2 regions of the Streptomyces sp. NBC_00250 genome follow, and region 2 is predicted to be linked to the other one. Evidence: riboswitches for the same ligand, from Rfam matches in the RefSeq annotation. Region 2 holds a riboswitch; the other holds the start of a gene.
What was found. Region 2 has a riboswitch for S-adenosylmethionine ahead of thrC (threonine synthase). Riboswitches for the same ligand answer to the same signal wherever they lie in the genome.

Region 1: linked by a shared signal. The riboswitch ahead of OG259_RS29885 (aminotransferase class V-fold PLP-dependent enzyme) and the one ahead of thrC (threonine synthase) in region 2 are both predicted to bind S-adenosylmethionine.

What each region holds. Positions count from the first base shown of each region.
Region 1 is NZ_CP108088.1:6,599,010-6,608,195, forward strand. Features, by position in the region: gene trpD (anthranilate phosphoribosyltransferase) at 28-1,092, shown strand; SAM riboswitch class IV at 1,181-1,297, shown strand; gene OG259_RS29885 (aminotransferase class V-fold PLP-dependent enzyme) at 1,542-2,954, shown strand; gene OG259_RS29890 (Lrp/AsnC family transcriptional regulator) at 3,026-3,307, opposite strand; gene OG259_RS29895 (rhomboid family intramembrane serine protease) at 3,304-4,038, opposite strand; gene OG259_RS29900 (hypothetical protein) at 4,197-4,439, shown strand; gene OG259_RS29905 (NYN domain-containing protein) at 4,473-5,837, shown strand; gene OG259_RS29910 (C40 family peptidase) at 6,105-7,154, shown strand; gene OG259_RS29915 (C40 family peptidase) at 7,354-8,364, shown strand; gene OG259_RS29920 (hypothetical protein) at 8,456-9,186, shown strand, end outside.
Region 2 is NZ_CP108088.1:4,238,818-4,248,003, reverse strand. Features, by position in the region: gene OG259_RS19070 (alpha,alpha-trehalose-phosphate synthase (UDP-forming)) at 1-1,426, opposite strand, end outside; gene OG259_RS19065 (DUF7927 domain-containing protein) at 1,521-3,347, opposite strand; gene OG259_RS19060 (glucosyl-3-phosphoglycerate synthase) at 3,425-4,393, opposite strand; SAM riboswitch class I at 4,543-4,687, shown strand; gene thrC (threonine synthase) at 4,681-5,991, shown strand; gene OG259_RS19050 (MoaD/ThiS family protein) at 6,006-6,284, shown strand; gene OG259_RS19045 (cold-shock protein) at 6,696-6,899, shown strand; gene groL (chaperonin GroEL) at 7,243-8,871, shown strand; gene OG259_RS19035 (hypothetical protein) at 8,962-9,186, opposite strand, start outside.

The DNA of each region.
Region 1 (9,186 bases), 2.4 Mb from region 2:
GCCGTTACGGACTCACCAGGAGCTGCCATGAGCGCTGCGACCCCCGCTGGAGGACCTACGTCGGCGGGCCGCTCCTGGCCCGTCGTACTGGAAGGTCTGCTGACCGGCCGCGACCAGAGCGCCGAGGACACCGCCTGGGCGATGGACCGGATCCTGCGCGGCGAGGCCACCGACGCCCAGATCGCCGGCTTCGCGGTCGCCCTGCGCGCCAAGGGCGAGACCGTCGACGAGATCACCGGCCTCGTCCGCACCATGTACGAGCACGCCAACACGATCGAGGTGCCCGGCCCGTCCGTCGACATCGTCGGCACCGGCGGCGACGGCGCCAAGACCGTCAACATCTCCACGATGTCCGCGATCGTCGTCGCCGGCACCGGTGCCAAGGTCGTCAAGCACGGCAACCGGGCCGCGTCCTCCGCCTCCGGCGCCTCCGACGTCCTGGAGAAGCTGGGCGTCAATCTGCAGCTGACCCCGCAGCGGGTCGCCGAGGTCGCGGAGGAGGCCGGGATCACCTTCTGCTTCGCGGTGAAGTTCCACCCGGCGCTGCGTCATGTCGCCGCGGCCCGCAAGGAACTCGGCATCCGGACCACCTTCAACTTCCTCGGTCCGCTCACCAACCCGGCCCGCGTCAAGGCCCAGGCGACCGGCGTGGCCGATGCCCGGATGGCTCCGATCATGGCCGGGGTGCTGGCCGACCGCGGCTCCTCCGCGCTCGTCTTCCGCGGCGACGACGGCCTGGACGAGCTGACCACCACCGCCACCTCGCGGGTCTGGGTGGTCCGCGACGGTTCGGTACGCGAGGAGGCCTTCGATCCTCGGGACGTCGGCATCGACCTCGTACCGGTGGAGGCCCTGCGCGGCGCCGACGCCTCGTACAACGCCGACGTCGCCCGCCGACTGCTCGCGGGGGAGACCGGTCCGGTACGGGACGCGGTGCTGCTCAACTCGGCGGCGGCGCTGACCGCGCTCACGCCGGGGGAGGGCACCCTGGTGGAGGAGATCCGCGTCGGCATCGAGAAGGCCGCGGAGGCGATCGACTCCGGCGAGGCCCGCCGGGCCCTGGAGCGCTGGATCACCGCCAGCAACGCCTGATCCCTCGCACGTCGTATGCCCAAGACCCCGGTCCAGTATGCGGACCGGGGTCTTGCGCTTCGTCGATCATGTGGCAGGATGCTCTACAGGTCACGAGTGACAGCGTTTTGGCCCCGGCTTGCTGTCCGGCAACCCTCCGTCCGTGGCGGGGTGCCCCGGGTGATGACCAGGCCGTAGGCAGCGAGGTCTACGGCAAGCGCGGACCCCTCGAACACCAGGGGTCCTGGTCTCTCGAGGAGCTTTTTCCGTGAGCAAGCGAATGCGATAGGGCGAATACGCCCCTTCTTCACCCTCGGATCATCGGATCAGGGTCACTTCCGCGTACCCGTGTACCCGCGTGCACTTCCGTGCCCTCCCATGTCCTCCGAGGCATCACCCGTACCCCGCCATGTCCGGCCGCGTACGGGATCACCGAAGCCATTCAGCACCGCCCGCCGGGAGATACCGCCATGTCCGCACGCCCTGACGCCGTCGTCACCGCCACCGCCACCGCTGTCGTCGAGACCGCCGCCGAGTCCGCCGACCCCTGCTGCGACGCCCCGCTGCCCGTGCTCGGCCGCGACGTCACCGTCCCGCTCGTCACCGGCGGCGAGGTGACCTACGCCGCGCTCGACTACGCGGCCAGCGCCCCGGCCCTCCAGCGGGTGTGGGACGACGTCGCCGCGTACGCCCCCTACTACGGCAGCGTCCACCGCGGCGCCGGCTACCTCTCCCAGCTCTCCACCGACCTCTTCGAGAACAGCCGCGTCACCGTCGCCGAGTTCCTCGACTGCCGCCCCGGCGACCAGGTCGTCTTCACCCGCTCCACCACCGACTCGCTCAACCTGCTCGCCGCCACCCTCCCCGCCGACTGCCAGGTCTTCGTCTTCGAGACCGAGCACCACGCCTCGCTGCTGCCCTGGCGTGACGCCCGGGTCACCTACCTCAACGCGCCGCGCACCCCGGAGCAGGCCGTCGCCACCCTGGAGCGCGCCCTCGCCGACCGCGACCCGTACGGTCCCGCCCTGGTCTGCGTCACCGGCGCCTCCAACGTCACCGGTGAGCTGTGGCCGGTGAAGGAACTCGCCGCCGCCGCCCACGCCCACGGCGCCCGGATCGTGCTCGACGCCGCCCAGCTCGCGCCCCACCACCCGGTCTCCGTGCAGGAGCTGGACGTGGACTGGATCGCCTTCTCCGGGCACAAGCTGTACGCGCCCTTCGGCTCGGGCGTCCTCGCGGGCCGCGCCGACTGGCTGCAGGACTCCGAGCCCTACCTCGCGGGCGGCGGCGCCTCCCGCAAGGTGGCGCGTCGGGCCGACGGTGGTGTGGACGTGGAGTGGCACACCACCGCGGCCCGGCACGAGGCCGGCTCCCCGAACGTCATCGGCGTGTACTCCATCGCCTCCGCCTGCAAGGCGCTCGCCGAGGCCGGTTTCGAGGGGCTCGTGGCCCGCGAGAAGCACCTGATCGCCAAGGTCCGCGAGGGTCTCGCCGAGGTTCCCGAGGTCAAGGTGCTCTCGCTGTTCGGCGACGACGCCCCCCGCGTCGGTGTCATCTCCTTCGTCGTGGAGGGCTGGAACAGCTCCCACTTCGCCGCCGCGCTCTCCGCCGAGTACGGCATCGGCGTCCGCGACGGTCTGTTCTGCGCCCACCCGCTGGTCCGCACGCTGCTCGGCAGCGACCCGCAGGACCCGGGCGAGTGCGGCGCCCCCGAGGCGGCGCCCGGTGAGCGCTCCCTCAACGCCATCCGGGTGAGCTTCGGCGCCGGTACGCCGGACGAGCACGTGGAGCGGTTCGTCGGCGCCGTGAAGGAGCTCGTCCGCGACGGCGCGCAGTGGAAGTACCGTACCGAGGACGGCCGCTGCGTCCCGGACCGCGGCTGAGGACTCACTCGTACGGGTGAAGGGGGCCTCCCGAGCGGGAGGCCCCCTTCACCCGTGCCGTGTACGAGGACTCAGGACTCCAGCCCGATGGCGAAGGCCGCCTCCAGATCGTGCTGGGAGTACGTACGGAAGGCGACATGCGTGTCCGTGGCCTCGACGCCCGGGATCTTGCTGATGCTGCCGGGGATCACGTCCGCCAGGTCGTCGTGACGGGGCACGCGGACCATGGCGATGAGGTCGTAGGTGCCGGTCACCGAGAAGACCTCGCTGACGCTGTCGAGCGCGGCGATCGACTCGGCGATCTCGGGGATGCGGTCCACGCTGGTCTTGATGAGCACGATCGCGGTGATCACGGCTGGCTTTCTCCCTCGGTCGCCGCGGCTTGGGCTTTCACTCTATCCCCACCCCGGTAGCGCCCCCAGGCGTAGAGGAAGCCGACGGAGAAGCCCACCACATGGGCCAGATAGGCGACGCCGGGACCGGCGCCCGCCGCCCGCGCGGCCAGCCACTGCAGCACGAACCAGAAGATCAGCACGATCCAGGCGGGGAAGCGCAGCGGCAGGAAGAAGAGGAACGGGAAGAGACTGGTGACCCGGGAGCGCGGGAAGAGGAAGAGAAAGGCCCCGAGCACCCCGGAGATCGCCCCGGACGCCCCGACCAGGGTCTGCTCGCTGTTCGCGTGCGCCACCGCGTACCCGAGCAGTGCGAGGTAGCCCGTGCCCAGGTAGAAGAGGGCGAACTCGACGGGACCCATGCGCTCCTCGGCCATCGCTCCGAAGACGTACAGGAACAGCATGTTTCCCAGCAGGTGGAGCCAGCTGCCGTGGACGAAGAGCGCGGTGAGCGGGGTGAGCAGGGCGCGGGGCTCGCCGCTCATCAGTTCGGCCGGGACGACGCCCCAGCGGCGGAAGTACTCGCCCTGCGCCGCGAGGAGCTGGTCGCCCGTGCCGTACACCGGGTTGAGCCCGGAGACCGGGCCGATCGCGAAGAGCAGACAGCAGGCGGCGATCAGTCCGTACGTCACCGTGGGTCCGCTGCGCGTGCCCCGCCAGGCACCGAGGGCCGCACCTCGCCAGTCGATCATGGACAGATCATGGCGTACCGGGGCCGAACTGGACAGAGTGCCTCGCCGTGCCCCCGGGTACCGGCGAGGCCGTAGGGTAACGGGCAGTACAACCGCAGTTCGACGGCGCACCGCGGCTCCCGCACCTGGTACCACGCAACAGGAAGAAGGACGGCACGATGACGACGGTTCCCCTGCCGACCGCCGAGACCCGGTGGCGCTGCACGCTCTGCGGCAACCTGACCCGCTTCGACGTGACGCGCTCGTCCAAGGTCGTCGAGTACGTCCATCTGGACCTCGCGGGAGACCCGACGGTCGAGGAGCGGCAGGTGGTCAGTGAGACCATCGAGTCGGTCCGCTGCCGGTGGTGCAACGCGGTGGATCAGATCGAACTGGTGGACAGGCCGGGCGCCGCTTCCTGAGGGACGGCGCGGACGACATAGGGGTGACGGATCGTGGAGCAGCCCGCGCACGGTGGAGAACCGGCCGGCGCGGCAGGTGACGCTGCCGAGGCGCTCGACCACCCACTGCCGGAAGGCGTACGGCGGCGGGTCGTCGCGCTGGTCGCTGACGCCTTCGGCGGGCTGACCGTCGCGGAGCTGCCCGCACCCCTGAGGCAGTACGCCCGCTTCACCGCGACCCGGCGGGCCAAGTTCGCCGGGAACGCGATGGCCGCCGCCCTGGAGAGCGACCCGCTCTTCCGGCAGCGGATCGGCGAACGGTTCAAGCACGGCCAGCCCGAGCTGGCCGGAGCCGTCGAGACCGGCACCCCGCCCGCCGCCGCCGACCCCGTCGACGTGGCGGCGGCCGCCTATGTGCTGCGCCCGCCCGGCTGGGTCAAGCTCGTGGCCGCCGCGGGCGAGGAGGCCCAGCGCGTCGACGCCGAGCGCGCCGACGAAGCGGGCCGGCGGGAACTGGAACGGCTGCGCGAGGAACTCGCCGCAGCCCGGGACCGCTCGCGCGGTGAGACCGAGCAGCTGCGCCATGACCTGGAGGCGGCCCGGAAGGAAGCGGAATCGCTTCACCGCAAGCTGCGCAGCGCCCAGAGCGACGTGAAGCGTGGTGAGGCCGCGCTGCGCCGGGTCCAGGGCGAGATCGACACCGCGAAGGCGGAGGCGGCGGCTCAGGTGTCGTCCGCCGAGAGCGAGAGCCGGCGGCTCAAGGCCAGGCTCGGCGAGGTCGAGGCGGCCCTGGAGGCGAGCCGCAGGACGGCCCGCGAGGGGCGCTCGGTGGAGGACATGCGGCTGCGGCTGCTGCTCGACACCGTTCTCGACGCCGCCCAGGGGCTGCGCCGCGAACTCGCGCTGCCACCCGTGTCGATGCACCCCGCGGACACCGTGGACGCGGTGGAGCCGGGGCGGATGTCGCCGAAGGACATCGCGGCGCGGGCGCTCTCCGAGACCGACCCGGCGCTGCTCGACCAGCTCCTCGCGCTGCCGCAGGCGCATCTGGTCGTCGACGGCTACAACGTCACCAAGACCGGCTATCCGACGATGCCGTTGGAGAAGCAGCGGCTGCGGCTGCTCGGCAGCCTGTCCGCGCTCGCGGCCCGCTCGGGCGCCGAGGTCACCTGTGTCTTCGACGGGGCGGAGCTGGCGGCCCCGGTGCTGCTCGCGCCGCCGCGCGGGGTGCGGGTGCTGTTCTCCAAGCCCGGTGTGACGGCCGACGAGTTGATCCGTCAGCTGGTACGGGCGGAGCCGCCGGGCCGGCCGGTCGTGGTGGTGAGCACCGACCGCGAGGTGGCCGACGGAGTGGCGAAGGCCGGTGCGCGGCCGGTGGCGTCCGCCTTGTTGCTGAAGCGGCTTTCGCGGCTCTCATGACGCATCGCACGACATCGCAACTCTCGGGCCTTATGCCCGAATTCTGGACGGCGGACCGTCAAGTGCCCATCACTGCCCGTGCGGTACGTGTAAATTAAGTGGTCCGTGGGCAATATTTTTGCCAGTGGGATTTGAACTGATCACAACTTGGTCACTAGGGTCGAGCTTCGAACCTTCGCGCGGTTGATCACCCATCCGGGGTGGCGGCGGAGGAACCGCCTGCCCCTTACCGGTTGGGCGGCTCTGAGGAAGAAGGAGCTCGCCTTCGTGGCGTCCCACCGTCGACCCAAGCAGCCGAGCCGCATGCGCGTGACCGTGCTCACCGCGACCGCAGCGGCCGCCGTCGCTCTCACCGCCCAGAGCGGTGCCCAGGCGGCCCCCGCCAAGCCCAAGATCGACGAGGTCAAGTCGAAGGTCGACAAGCTGCACCACGAGGCCGAAGAGGCCACGGAGCAGTACAACCTCGCCGAGGAGCGCCGCGGCAAGCTGCAGAAGGAGATCAGCAACCTTCAGGACAAGGTGGCCCGCGGCCAGCAGGAGCTCAACACCCTGCGCGACCAGATCGGTTCGGTCGCCAGCGCCCAGTACCGCTCCGGTGGCATCGACCCCGCGCTGCAGCTCTTCCTCTCCGCCGACCCGGACACCTACCTCGACAAGGCGTCCGCGATCGACCAGCTGAGTGCCCAGCAGGCCGACGTCCTCACCACGATCCAGGCCAAGCAGCGCAGCCTCGCGCAGCAGCGCGCCGAGGCCACCACGAAGCTCGGCGACCTCGAGGACGTCCGCAAGACGCTCGGCGAGAAGAAGAAGAAGTTCCAGAGCAAGCTGGCCGACGCCCGCAAGCTCCTCAACACCCTGACCGAGGCCGAGCGGGCCAAGATCAGGCAGAAGGAGCAGGAGCAGGAGCAGCGCGCCAGCCGCGCGGCCGGCGAGCGCGTCGACCTCGGCAACGAGGCCCCCGCGTCCGGCTTCGGCGCCGCGGCGCTCAGCGCCGCCGCCACCCGGATCGGCATGCCGTACGCCTCCGGTCACGAGGGCCCCAACTCGTTCGACTGCTCCGGTCTGACCCAGTGGGCCTACGGCAAGGCCGGCATCGACCTCACCCGCACCACCTACACCCAGCAGAACGACGGCACGAAGATCGGCCGCAGCCAGCTCAAGCCGGGCGACCTGGTCTTCTTCAACAACCTGTCGCACGTGGGTCTGTACGCGGGCAACAACACGGTCCTGCACGCCCCGTACTCGGGCGTCAACGTCCGCTACGAGTCCATGAACACCCTGGGCTCCTTCCAGTTCGGTGTCCGTATCGGCGGCTGACCCGCCCCGACGCGACCCGCGCAGCCGACCGCCCAATCGGGTGGTTCGCCGCGACGCGAGCTGACCTGACGCCCCGCCGGTGACCTGTGATCTCCGGCGGGGCGTCACTTTGTGTGTCCGGAGGGTTCGTTGGACGCGGAGTGATCAGCGGCTACTGTCTGCCGCTCCAGTCAGCGTCGAGCCGAACGGAGCGCGATCCGTGGCGTCCCACCGCCGACCCGCCAGGGTCACCGTCCTCACCGCCGCCGCGGCCACCGCGGCGGCGTCCCTCGGGGCCGTCCCCGCGAGCGCCGACCCCGGGGCCGGACCCGCGGCCACCCGCGCCACGGTCGACCGGCTCTTCGAGGAGGCCGAGAAGGCCACGGAGGGCTACAACCGGGCGGACGAGAAGACGGACGCGCTGCGCCGGACGGTCTCCCAGGCCCAGGACAGCCTCGCCCGGGGCCAGGAGCGCATCAACCGCATGCGGGGCGCGCTCGGTTCGGTCGCCGGCGCCCAGTACCGCTCCGGCGGCATCGACCCGGCCATCGCCCTGCTGCTCTCCTCCGACCCGGACACCTACCTCGACCGGGCCTCCGCGCTCGACCGGCTCACCGCCCGGCAGGGCGTCGCGCTCGCCGAACTCCAGCGGGAGCAGCGCCGGCTGAAGCAGCAGCGGTCCGAGGCCCGTACGGCCCTGGTCGAGCTGGAGCGCAGCCGGGCCGAGGTCGCCCGGCACAAGCGCGTCGTCGAGGGCAAGCTCGCCGAGGCCCGCCGCGTGCTCGCCAGCCTCACCGTCGAGGAGCGCGCCGACTTCGACCGGGCATCGCGCTCCGGCGGGCGCGCGGAGGAACTCCCGCCCATGGCCGAGGCGCCCCCGGGTTCCTCCCGGGCGTCCGCCGCGGTGATCGCCGCCCGCAGCGCGATCGGCAAGCCGTACGTGTGGGGGGCGACCGGCCCCTCCGCCTTCGACTGCTCGGGCCTGATGGTCTGGTCGTACGGGCAGGCCGGGATCAGTCTGCCCCGCACCTCCTCCGCGCAGCGGTACGCGGGCCGTCAGGTGCCGCTCGCCCAGGCGCAGCCCGGTGACCTCGTCACCTACCGGGGCGATGCCAGCCACGTCGGGATCTACGCGGGCAACGGGCAGGTCATCCACGCCCCCTACCCGGGCGCGCGGGTGCGCTACGACCCGGTGAACATGATGTCGCACGTGACGGTGACCCGGGTCTGAGCCCGGCTGCCGGGCCCGGGCCGCCCCGGGCGCGGGGGCCGTCACCCGCACCGGGAGCCGGTCCCGCCGTTCCGACCGTACGATCGGAGGCGTGGCAGGTCAGGGGTGTGGAGCGCGGCGGTCGGCGACGGCCTGCCTGCTGGCCCTGCTGCTCGCGCTCGTCGGGCTCGTCGGCTGCGGTACGGGGACCAGGCCCGCCGACACGGCGGCCCGGGAGATACAGGGGCTCCTCGACCGGCACGCCAGGGCGCTCCTCGACCGCGACCGGCCCGGCTACCTGGCCGCCGTCGACCCCGCGTACGCGCCGACCGCCCTGACCGTCTTCCGGCGGCTCGCGACGGTTCCCGTCGACGGCTGGACGTACCGGCTCACCGGGATCGACCGCACGGCCCCCGACCGCGTCACCGTCCGCGCCGAACTCGGCTACCGGCTCAAGGGCCACGACAAGCGGCCCGTCACCGGCGACCGGGTCCTGAACCTGACCGAACGGGACGGACGCTGGTACGTGACCGGTGACCGTCCGGCGCAGGGCGCGCCCCGGCACCTCTGGGAGCAGGGCGACGTCGCCGCCGTCCGCGGCGCCCGCTCGCTCGTCCTCGGCGTCGGCCAGAAGCCCGAGCGGCTCCGGGAGATCGCCGCGGCCGCCGACCGGGCCGTCCCCGCCGTCTCCGCCGCCTGGCCCGCCGACTGGGCCCGGGAGGTGGTCGTCCTCGTCCCCGGCTCGCTGGAGGGGATGGGGGAGCTCCTCGGGGCACCCGGGACCTCCTACCGGGGCATCGCCGCCGTCACCACGGGGGAGACCCGGGGCGGTGCGGACGCGCC
Region 2 (9,186 bases):
CCTCCAGCTGGTTCAGGAACCAGCGCTGCGGGGGCAGGGCCGTCGCCGCCGCCGCGAGGCGCTGCGAGCGGTCGGCGCGCTCGGCCGCCGGCATCGACAGGGCGGTGTGGAGGGCCTCCGCGGTCTCCGACACGTCGTAGGGGTTCACCGTGAGGGCGTCGCGCATCAGCTCCCGGTACGCGCCCGCGCCTGTCGACAGGACGAGCGCGCAGCCCGCCTCCGAGACCACCGGTATCTCCTTCGCGACCAGGTTCATGCCGTCGCGCACCGGGTTCACCAGGGCCACGTCGGCCAGGCGGTAGGCGGCCAGGGAGCGGGTGAAGTCGTCCTCCACGGAGACGACGACCGGCTGCCAGTCGGCCGTGCCGAACTCGGCGTTGATCTCCTCGGCCAGTTCCGTCACCGAGGCCGTGTACTCCCGGTACGAGGCCAGGTCCTGCCGGGAGGGGTACGCCGAGGCCAGGTGGACCACCCGGTCGCGCCACTCGGGGTGGACGGTGAGCAGCTCCCGGTAGGCGAGCAGGCCGCGCAGGATGTTCTTCGACAGCTCCGTGCGGTCGACGCGGACGATGGTCTTCCGGCCGCCGACCTCCTCGCGGAGCCGGGCCAGCCGCTCGTCCACCTCCGGGCGGTACGCGAGGGCCCGCAGCTCATCGCCGTCCACACCCAGGGGGTACGCCCGGACCCGGGTGCGGCCCTTCCCGACGCCGTAGCGGCGCCACTCCACCCCGTGCCAGGGGTCACCGCTCGGCCACACCCCCTCGGCCATGCCGGTCGAGTCGTCCCGCTGGGAGCAGCAGTCGATGAAGAGCGAGGCCCATCGCCAGGTGTGGAAGCCCAGCTCGTCCGCGCCGAGCATGCCCCACAGCAGCTCCTCGACGATGTCGTCCGGCACCATCCGCAGGTACTCGGAGGACGTCCAGGGGGTGTGGGTGAAGTGCCCGATCCGCAGGTCGGGGCGGAGCTCCCGCAGCATCCCGGGGACGAGCGCCAGGTGGTAGTCCTGCACCAGGACCGCCGCGCCCTGGTCCGCCTCGGCGGCCAGGGCCTCGGCGAAGGCGCGGTTGTAGGCGCGGTAGGACGCCCAGCGGCGCCGGAACTCCGCGTCGAAGACCGGCTCGCGCGGGATGTCGTACAGGTGGTGGTGGAGGAACCACAGCACCGAGTTCGCGATGCCGTTGTACGCGTCGGCGTACACGTCCGGGTCGATGTCCAGCATCCGTACGCCCGGCTCGCCGATCCCGCGCCGGACGGCCTCCCGGTCGCCCTCGCCGAGCGCCGCGCACACCCACAGGCTGTCCTGCGAGGAGACGGCGCTCAGCCCGGAGACCAGGCCGCCGCCGCCCCTGCGGGCGTCGAGCTCACCGTCCTCGCCGAGCACGTACGAGACGGGGCCTCGATTGGATGCCACAAGAACAGAAGCCATGTGGCGAACCTAGCCCGTCCCGTAAACGCTCAAACGTACGTATACGAGACGGGTGGATCCGGCCACGGAGGGTGGCCGGACCTCCGGGCGGCCGTCAGTTCTCGCGTCGGCCGCGCATCGCCGCCTTCGCCACCACGCCCGTCGCCGCGAGGGCGAGGCCGAGCGCGCCGAGCAGCCACAGCCGCTCACCGTTGCCGCCGGTCTCGGCCATCGAGCCGCCGTCGTTCCCGTGCGGCCCGGGGGCCGGGGGAGCGGGGGAGGACTCGGCGGGGGCCGGGGCCCAGGTGGGGTCCACCGGGGTCGGGGTCGGCGTGGGGTCCACCGGCGTCGGGGTCGGCGTCGGGGTGGGCGTGGGATCCACCGGGGTCGGCGTCGGCGTCGGCCTGGGTGTCGGCTTCGGTTTCCCGATCGCCGGGGTCACCGCGCACGCCGGGTCCCGGCTGCCGTCTCCGCAGTTGGAGCGGGGTGTCTCCACCTTCACGCTGTTGCGGAGCTTCCCGTCGCCCGTCGGCGGGTTCTTGATCTTCACCGAGTAGGTGACGGTCACCGCCTTCCCGGCCGGGACGGTGCCCACGTACCCGATCTTCGGCGCCGTGTACGTCGCCCTGCCCAGGGTCGTCTTCACGTCGCCGTTGTAGTCGGCGTCGTCGAGGTTCCCGGCCAGATCGTCGCTGAACGCGGCGTTCGGATAGTCGAGCGTGCTGATGTTCTTCGCGGTGATCGTGTACGTGAGGGTGTCGCCCGGCTTCACCGTGCGCGGGCTCGCCGTCCTGGTGATCTCCAGGTCGGGGACCGGTACGGAGAAGGCGAGCGCGGAGGGCACGTAGGTGTCGCCGCGGGTGGTGAAGGTCAGGTCGGCCGAGGTCGCGCCCTGGGGGATGGCGCCGTCGGGGATGTCGAAGGCCTTGGCGTCGATGCTCAGGTTGTTGATCAGCTTGGGGGTGACGGCGCCGTCGTCCTCGCTGACGAAGAAGTTGCGGGTGTTGCCCGTGTGGGCCTCGGTGACGTTCTTGCCGTCGACGAGGAAGGTGTCCCCCGGGGTGTTCCGGTCGCCCTCGTACGCGGTGATGCCGGCCCGCACCTTGCCGCCGCTCCGGTGGAAGCCGTCCACGGTGATCGTGGTGGCGGGGGAGGTCGAACGCTGCAGGACATGGCCGCCGTACACGTACACGGTGCGCCGCTCGGGGGCGTGGACCGGATCCGGGCCGGGGAACTTGTGGACGACGGTCAGCGACCAACCCGCCACGCAGCCCTTGCCGTCGGGCGCCCAGATGTTGCCGACGGCCACCTGCGCGTCCGTCCCCGAGACGCCCGCGAAGGCGGCGGTCACGTCCGACTCGCCCGTGTAGTAGTGCGGGCCGTTGGTGTCGGCCGGGTCGGCGACCATGCTGTCGATCGAGACCGGGGCAGCCGCGGCCGAGCCGACCTTGATCAGCGGGGTGGTGGTCGTCGGGTCGCCGGGCGAGGGCTCGACATCCGTGCCGGAGATGTCGCAGCGCTTCAGCCGCGCCCCGCTCGGACCCTTGTACGTGCCGTCGTTGCCGCCCCAGAAGAGCCGGGCGTATGCGACCTCGGCGCCCGCCGGGATCCGCACGTGGCCGGTACTGGAGCCGTATCCGCCGCCGGTGCCGCCCGCGTCGATCCGCCGCATCACGAAGGTGTTGTTGTCGTCCGAGCCCTGGCCGCTCGCCGCGGTCGCACAGCGGGCGGCCAGGTCGGCGGGGGCGGCCGGGCAGCCCATCACCGTGTTGCCGATCGTGGTGAAGTCGCCGTACAGCGACTCGTCGTACCGCTTGCCGAAGGGCTCGACCACATCCGCCGCGGCCGGCCCCGCCGCGGTGAAGGCGAGCGAGCCCGCCGCCAGTCCTGCGGCCGCGACGACCGCGAGCACCCTGCCCAGGTGTTGTTGTCTGAAGCGCATAAAAGGGCAATGTAGGCAAAACGGATCATCATGCGGCGTTACGCCACGCGGTCGGGCCATGCGGTCAGGCCGTCCGGTCAGGCCACGCGGCGGTGCGCGTACTCCGCGATGTCGGCCATCGGCGGCCGCTCCTCCGTGTCCACGTCGTACGTCCGCGGCTCGAAGCCCTTCTCGCCCCGCTCGAACTGGGTCAGCCGCGGCCGCACCAGATGGCCCCGCGAGAGCCGCAGCTGCGCCGTCCGGTAGATCGCCGCCGCCATCCGGCCCAGCGCGAGACCGTCCTGGTGCCGGTGCTTGCGCACCCCCACGTCCACCTGTGCGAGCGCGTCCAGACCCACCGTGTGCAGGGCGTCCACGAGCAGCCCCAGCTCCACTCCGTAACCGACCGGGAAGGGCAGCCGTTCGAGCAGCGAGCGGCGGGCCGCGTACTCACCGCCGAGCGGCTGCACGAAGCCGGCCAGCTGCGGCCAGTGCAGATTCAGCAGCGGGCGCGCCACCAGCTCCGTCACCCGACCGCCCTGGCCGGCGGTCTTGCCGGAGGCGAGCCCGTTGAACTCGGGGCCGAAGGGACGGTCGTACATCGCCTTCACGAAGTCGACGTCCGGATCGGTGAGCAGCGGGCCCACGATCCCCGTCACGAAGTCCGCGGAGAAGTCCCGCAGGTCGGCGTCCACGAAGCACACGACGTCCCCGGTGGTCACCATCAGTGACCGCCACAGCACCTCGCCCTTGCCCGGCACGGCCGGTATCCGCGGGAGTATCGCGTCCCGCGCGACCACCCGCGCCCCGGCCGCCGCCGCCACCTCCGCCGTACGGTCCGTGGAGCCCGAGTCGATCACCACCAGCTCGTCGACGAGCGGCACCGCCTCCGACATCAGCTCGCGCCGGATCACGGCGACGATGTCACCGACCGTCGCCTCCTCGTTCAGCGCCGGCAGGACGACGCTGACCTTCGTGTTTCGCTTGGCGGCGAGGATTCGCTCCAGCGGCCGGTCCTCCACGGACCAGGACCGCCGGTCCAGCCAGCGCTCCACCTCTTCCAGCACGTGATCTCCATCTCGCGGTTCGGACGGCCGGTCCAAGCGTCCGGGCCTTCGGTTACAGTCTTGAACAACGCGGATGCCCGATGCACGTCGGGGTGCCGCCCGCGCCGGAGCGCAGGAACGAAAGTTCACCGCGCTTCACAATCGAATACCGCTCATCCAGAGGGGCAGAGGGAAACGGCCCGTTGAAGCCCCGGCAACCCTCCAGTCGGTTACTCGTCCTCCAGCGAGGCTCCCGGCTAGGGAAGGTGCCAAATCCGTCTCATGGCGAAAAATTCGTCATGGGAAAGATGAGGAGAAAGGGCCTCGCCTCCATGGCTGTACAGACTGTTACCCCCGCCACTTCGGTCGACCTCGGTCCCGCGTCCGGGCTCTCCTGTCGCGAATGCGGTGAAAAGTTCGCACTCGGCCCGATCTTCGCCTGCGAACTCTGTTTCGGACCGCTCGAAGTCGCGTACGACCTCCCCACCGGTGACCCCGAGGCACTGCGCAAGCAGATCGAGGCCGGCCCCGCCAACATCTGGCGCTACGCCCCCCTGCTGCCCGTCCCCGCCGACGTCGCCGACAAGCCGAACCTGAACCCGGGCTGGACCAAGCTCGTCCAGGCCGACAACCTCGCCCGCGAGATCGGCGTCGCCCCCGGCAAGCTCTTCGTCAAGGACGACTCGGGCAACCCGACCCACTCCTTCAAGGACCGGGTCGTCGCCCAGGCCATCGAGGCCGCCCGCGCCTTCGGCTTCACCACCCTCTCCTGCTCCTCCACCGGCAACCTGGCCGGCGCCGTCGGCGCCGCCGCCGCCCGCGCCGGCTTCCGCTCCTGCGTGTTCATCCCGCACGACCTGGAGCAGGGCAAGGTCGTCATGGCCGGTGTCTACGGCGGTGACCTCGTCGCCATCGAGGGCAACTACGACGACGTCAACCGCTTCTGCTCCGAGCTCATCGGCGACCCGCTGGGCGAGGGCTGGGGCTTCGTCAACGTCAACCTCCGCCCGTACTACGGCGAGGGCTCCAAGACGCTGGCGTACGAGATCTGCGAGCAGCTCGGCTGGGTCATCCCCGACCAGCTCGTCATCCCGATCGCCTCCGGCTCCCAGCTCACCAAGATCGACAAGGGTCTGCAGGAGCTCATCAAGCTCGGCCTCGTCGAGGACAAGCCGTACAAGATCTTCGGCGCCCAGGCCGAGGGCTGCTCCCCGGTGTCGGTGGCCTTCAAGGCCGGGCACGACGTCGTACGGCCCCAGAAGCCGAACACGATCGCCAAGTCGCTCGCGATCGGCAACCCGGCCGACGGCCCGTACGTCCTCGACATCGCCCGCCGCACCGGCGGCGCCGTGGAGGACGTCGACGACGAGCAGGTCGTGGCCGCGATCAAGCTCCTCGCCGAGACGGAGGGCATCTTCGCCGAGACCGCGGGCGGCGTGACGGTCGGTGTCGCGAAGAAGCTCGTCGAGAACGGGCTGATCGACCCGAACCTCACCACCGTCGTCCTCAACACCGGCGACGGACTCAAGACCCTGGACGCGGTGGCCGACACCTCTCAGGCGACCGCCACCATCCGCCCGAGCCTCGACGCGTTCCGCGACGCCGGCCTGGCCCTCTGAAAGGTTACGAAGACATGGCCGTGAACGTCCGCATCCCCACCATCCTCCGCACCTACACGGGCGGTCGGTCCGAGGTCCAGGCCGAGGGCGCGACCCTCGCCGAGGTCATCGCGGACCTGGAGAAGAACCACACGGGCATCTCCGCCCGCGTCCTGGACGACCAGGGCAAGCTGCGCCGCTTCGTCAACGTCTACGTGAACGACGACGACGTCCGCTTCGAGCAGGGCCTGGAGACGGCCACCCCGGCCGGCGCCGGCGTCTCGATCATCCCGGCCGTCGCCGGCGGCTGCTGAGCCGTCGCTCCGGCCACACCGGTTGTCCCGTCTTTCTTGAATTGCCCCTTCCGCGTCATAAAGCGGAAGGGGCAATTCTGCATGGTTGAGCGCGGTAGAGTTGGGGAAGTCCCCTCCGCTGCTCATGCCGGGCGCATATGAGAATGCGTCCCCGCACGACAAGAAGCAGCCAAAGTGCGTGTGCGATGTGTACCCTCTGCACGCTTTGCCGGGCCCGACTTGCCCCGTAACTCAAGGGATTCTCCCCAATTCGCCTTTCCGCGACGCCCAGAATTCTCGCTCGATTGACCTGTTGCAGAGGGCAGTTGGGCAGATACATTCAGCGGCGGTCGACGCGTTCCGGCGCAGGGTCTGACCCGGGTCCGCGAAGTGCGGTCCCGCGCAAGGGCCACAGTAATAGGGGAGTTAGGCATGGCTCAGGGCACCGTCAAGTGGTTCAACGCGGAGAAGGGCTACGGCTTCATCGCGGTCGACGGTGGTGCGGATGTTTTCGTCCACTACAGCGCGATCCAGATGGATGGCTACCGCAGCCTCGAAGAGGGACAGCGAGTCGAGTTCGAGATCTCGCAGGGCCAGAAGGGTCCGCAGGCGGACATGGTCAAGCTCGCCGTCTGAGCGCGGCGCGATCGGCCACCGACGCAACGCCGTCGAGGGGTCCGCATCCCTGAGGGGATGCGGACCCCTCGTGCGTTCCCGGACCCCTCCCGCGCCCCTCGCGCGCCCCTTCCGTCACCCCCTGCCCCGCATCCCGATCATCGAGAGTCGCTTGCACTCTCCTAGGGCGAGTGCTAATCATTGGCGTTAGCACTCGGAAGGTGAGAGTGCTACGAGGATCGGGCAGACGAGGCCGCCGGCCGGGTGGGGCAAGGAACCACGCGGAGCTACGGAGGCCGTCCGTCGCGGGCGTCGGCGCGGTCCTGGAGCGTTATCCACCCCATGTCCGGGAGGACCACTTCACATGGCCAAGATCATCGCGTTCGACGAGGAGGCCCGGCGCGGTCTCGAGCGCGGCATGAACCAGCTCGCTGACGCCGTCAAGGTCACCCTCGGCCCCAAGGGTCGCAACGTCGTCCTCGAGAAGAAGTGGGGCGCCCCCACGATCACCAACGATGGTGTTTCCATCGCCAAGGAGATCGAGCTCGAGGACCCGTACGAGAAGATCGGCGCCGAGCTGGTCAAGGAAGTCGCCAAGAAGACGGACGACGTCGCCGGCGACGGTACGACCACGGCCACCGTTCTCGCCCAGGCGCTCGTCCGCGAGGGCCTGCGCAACGTGGCGGCCGGTGCCAACCCGATGGCCCTCAAGCGCGGTATCGAGAAGGCCGTCGAGGCCGTCTCCGGCGCCCTGCTCGAGCAGGCGAAGGATGTCGAGACCAAGGAGCAGATCGCTTCCACGGCCTCCATCTCCGCCGCCGACACCCAGATCGGCGAGCTCATCGCCGAGGCGATGGACAAGGTCGGCAAGGAAGGCGTCATCACCGTCGAGGAGTCCCAGACCTTCGGTCTGGAGCTGGAGCTCACCGAGGGCATGCGCTTCGACAAGGGCTACATCTCGGCGTACTTCGCCACCGACATGGAGCGCATGGAGTCGTCGCTCGACGACCCGTACCTCCTCATCGTCAACTCCAAGATCTCCTCGGTGAAGGACCTGCTCCCGCTCCTGGAGAAGGTCATGCAGTCGGGCAAGCCCCTGCTGATCATCGCCGAGGACGTCGAGGGCGAGGCCCTGTCGACCCTGGTCGTCAACAAGATCCGCGGCACCTTCAAGTCCGTCGCGGTCAAGGCCCCGGGCTTCGGCGACCGTCGTAAGGCCATGCTGAACGACATCGCCATCCTCACCGGCGGCACGGTCATCTCCGAGGAGGTCGGCCTGAAGCTGGAGAACGCGGGCCTCGACCTGCTGGGCCGCGCCCGCAAGGTCGTCATCACCAAGGACGAGACCACCATCGTCGACGGTGCCGGTGACAGCGAGCAGGTCGCCGGTCGCGTGAACCAGATCCGCGCCGAGATCGAGAACTCGGACAGCGACTACGACCGCGAGAAGCTGCAGGAGCGCCTGGCGAAGCTCGCCGGCGGTGTTGCGGTCATCAAGGCCGGTGCCGCCACCGAGGTCGAGCTCAAGGAGCGCAAGCACCGCATCGAGGACGCCGTTCGCAACGCGAAGGCGGCCGTCGAGGAGGGCATCGTCGCCGGCGGTGGCGTGGCCCTGCTCCAGGCTTCCTCGGTCTTCGAGAAGCTCGAGGCCGACCTCTCGGGCGACGAGGCCACGGGCGCGAACATCGTGAAGCTGGCCCTTGAGGCCCCGCTGAAGCAGATCGCGGTCAACGCCGGCCTCGAGGGCGGCGTCGTGGCGGAGAAGGTCCGCAACCTGCCCGTCGGCCACGGCCTGAACGCCGCGACCAACGAGTACGTCGACCTCATCGCCGAGGGCATCATCGACCCGGCGAAGGTCACGCGCTCCGCGCTGCAGAACGCCGCGTCGATCGCCGCGCTGTTCCTCACCACCGAGGCCGTCATCGCCGACAAGCCGGAGAAGGCGTCCGCGCCGGCCGGCGGCGGCATGCCGGGCGGTGACATGGACTTCTGATCCTCCGGGATCGGTTGTTCATCGCTGAACGCGAACGAGGGCGGCACCCCCACCAGGGGGTGCCGCCCTCGGGCGTTTCACGAGAGTCGATCAGCGCACGTCGACGTAGTCGGCCCACGAGAACGGCGACGTGAAGTGCGTGGCGTCCCCGTAGTACCGGAGGCGCCACGTACCGTCGACGGTCGCCTTCGCCTTGAGCGAGATCTTTCCGTCGGCGGCCGGGCGGCCGGTGGCGACCTGACGCCAGGCCGTCGAACCCTTCGCCTGGAACTGCAGGGCCACGGACCCGCTGCCGAACGTCCGCCACGCCCCGCT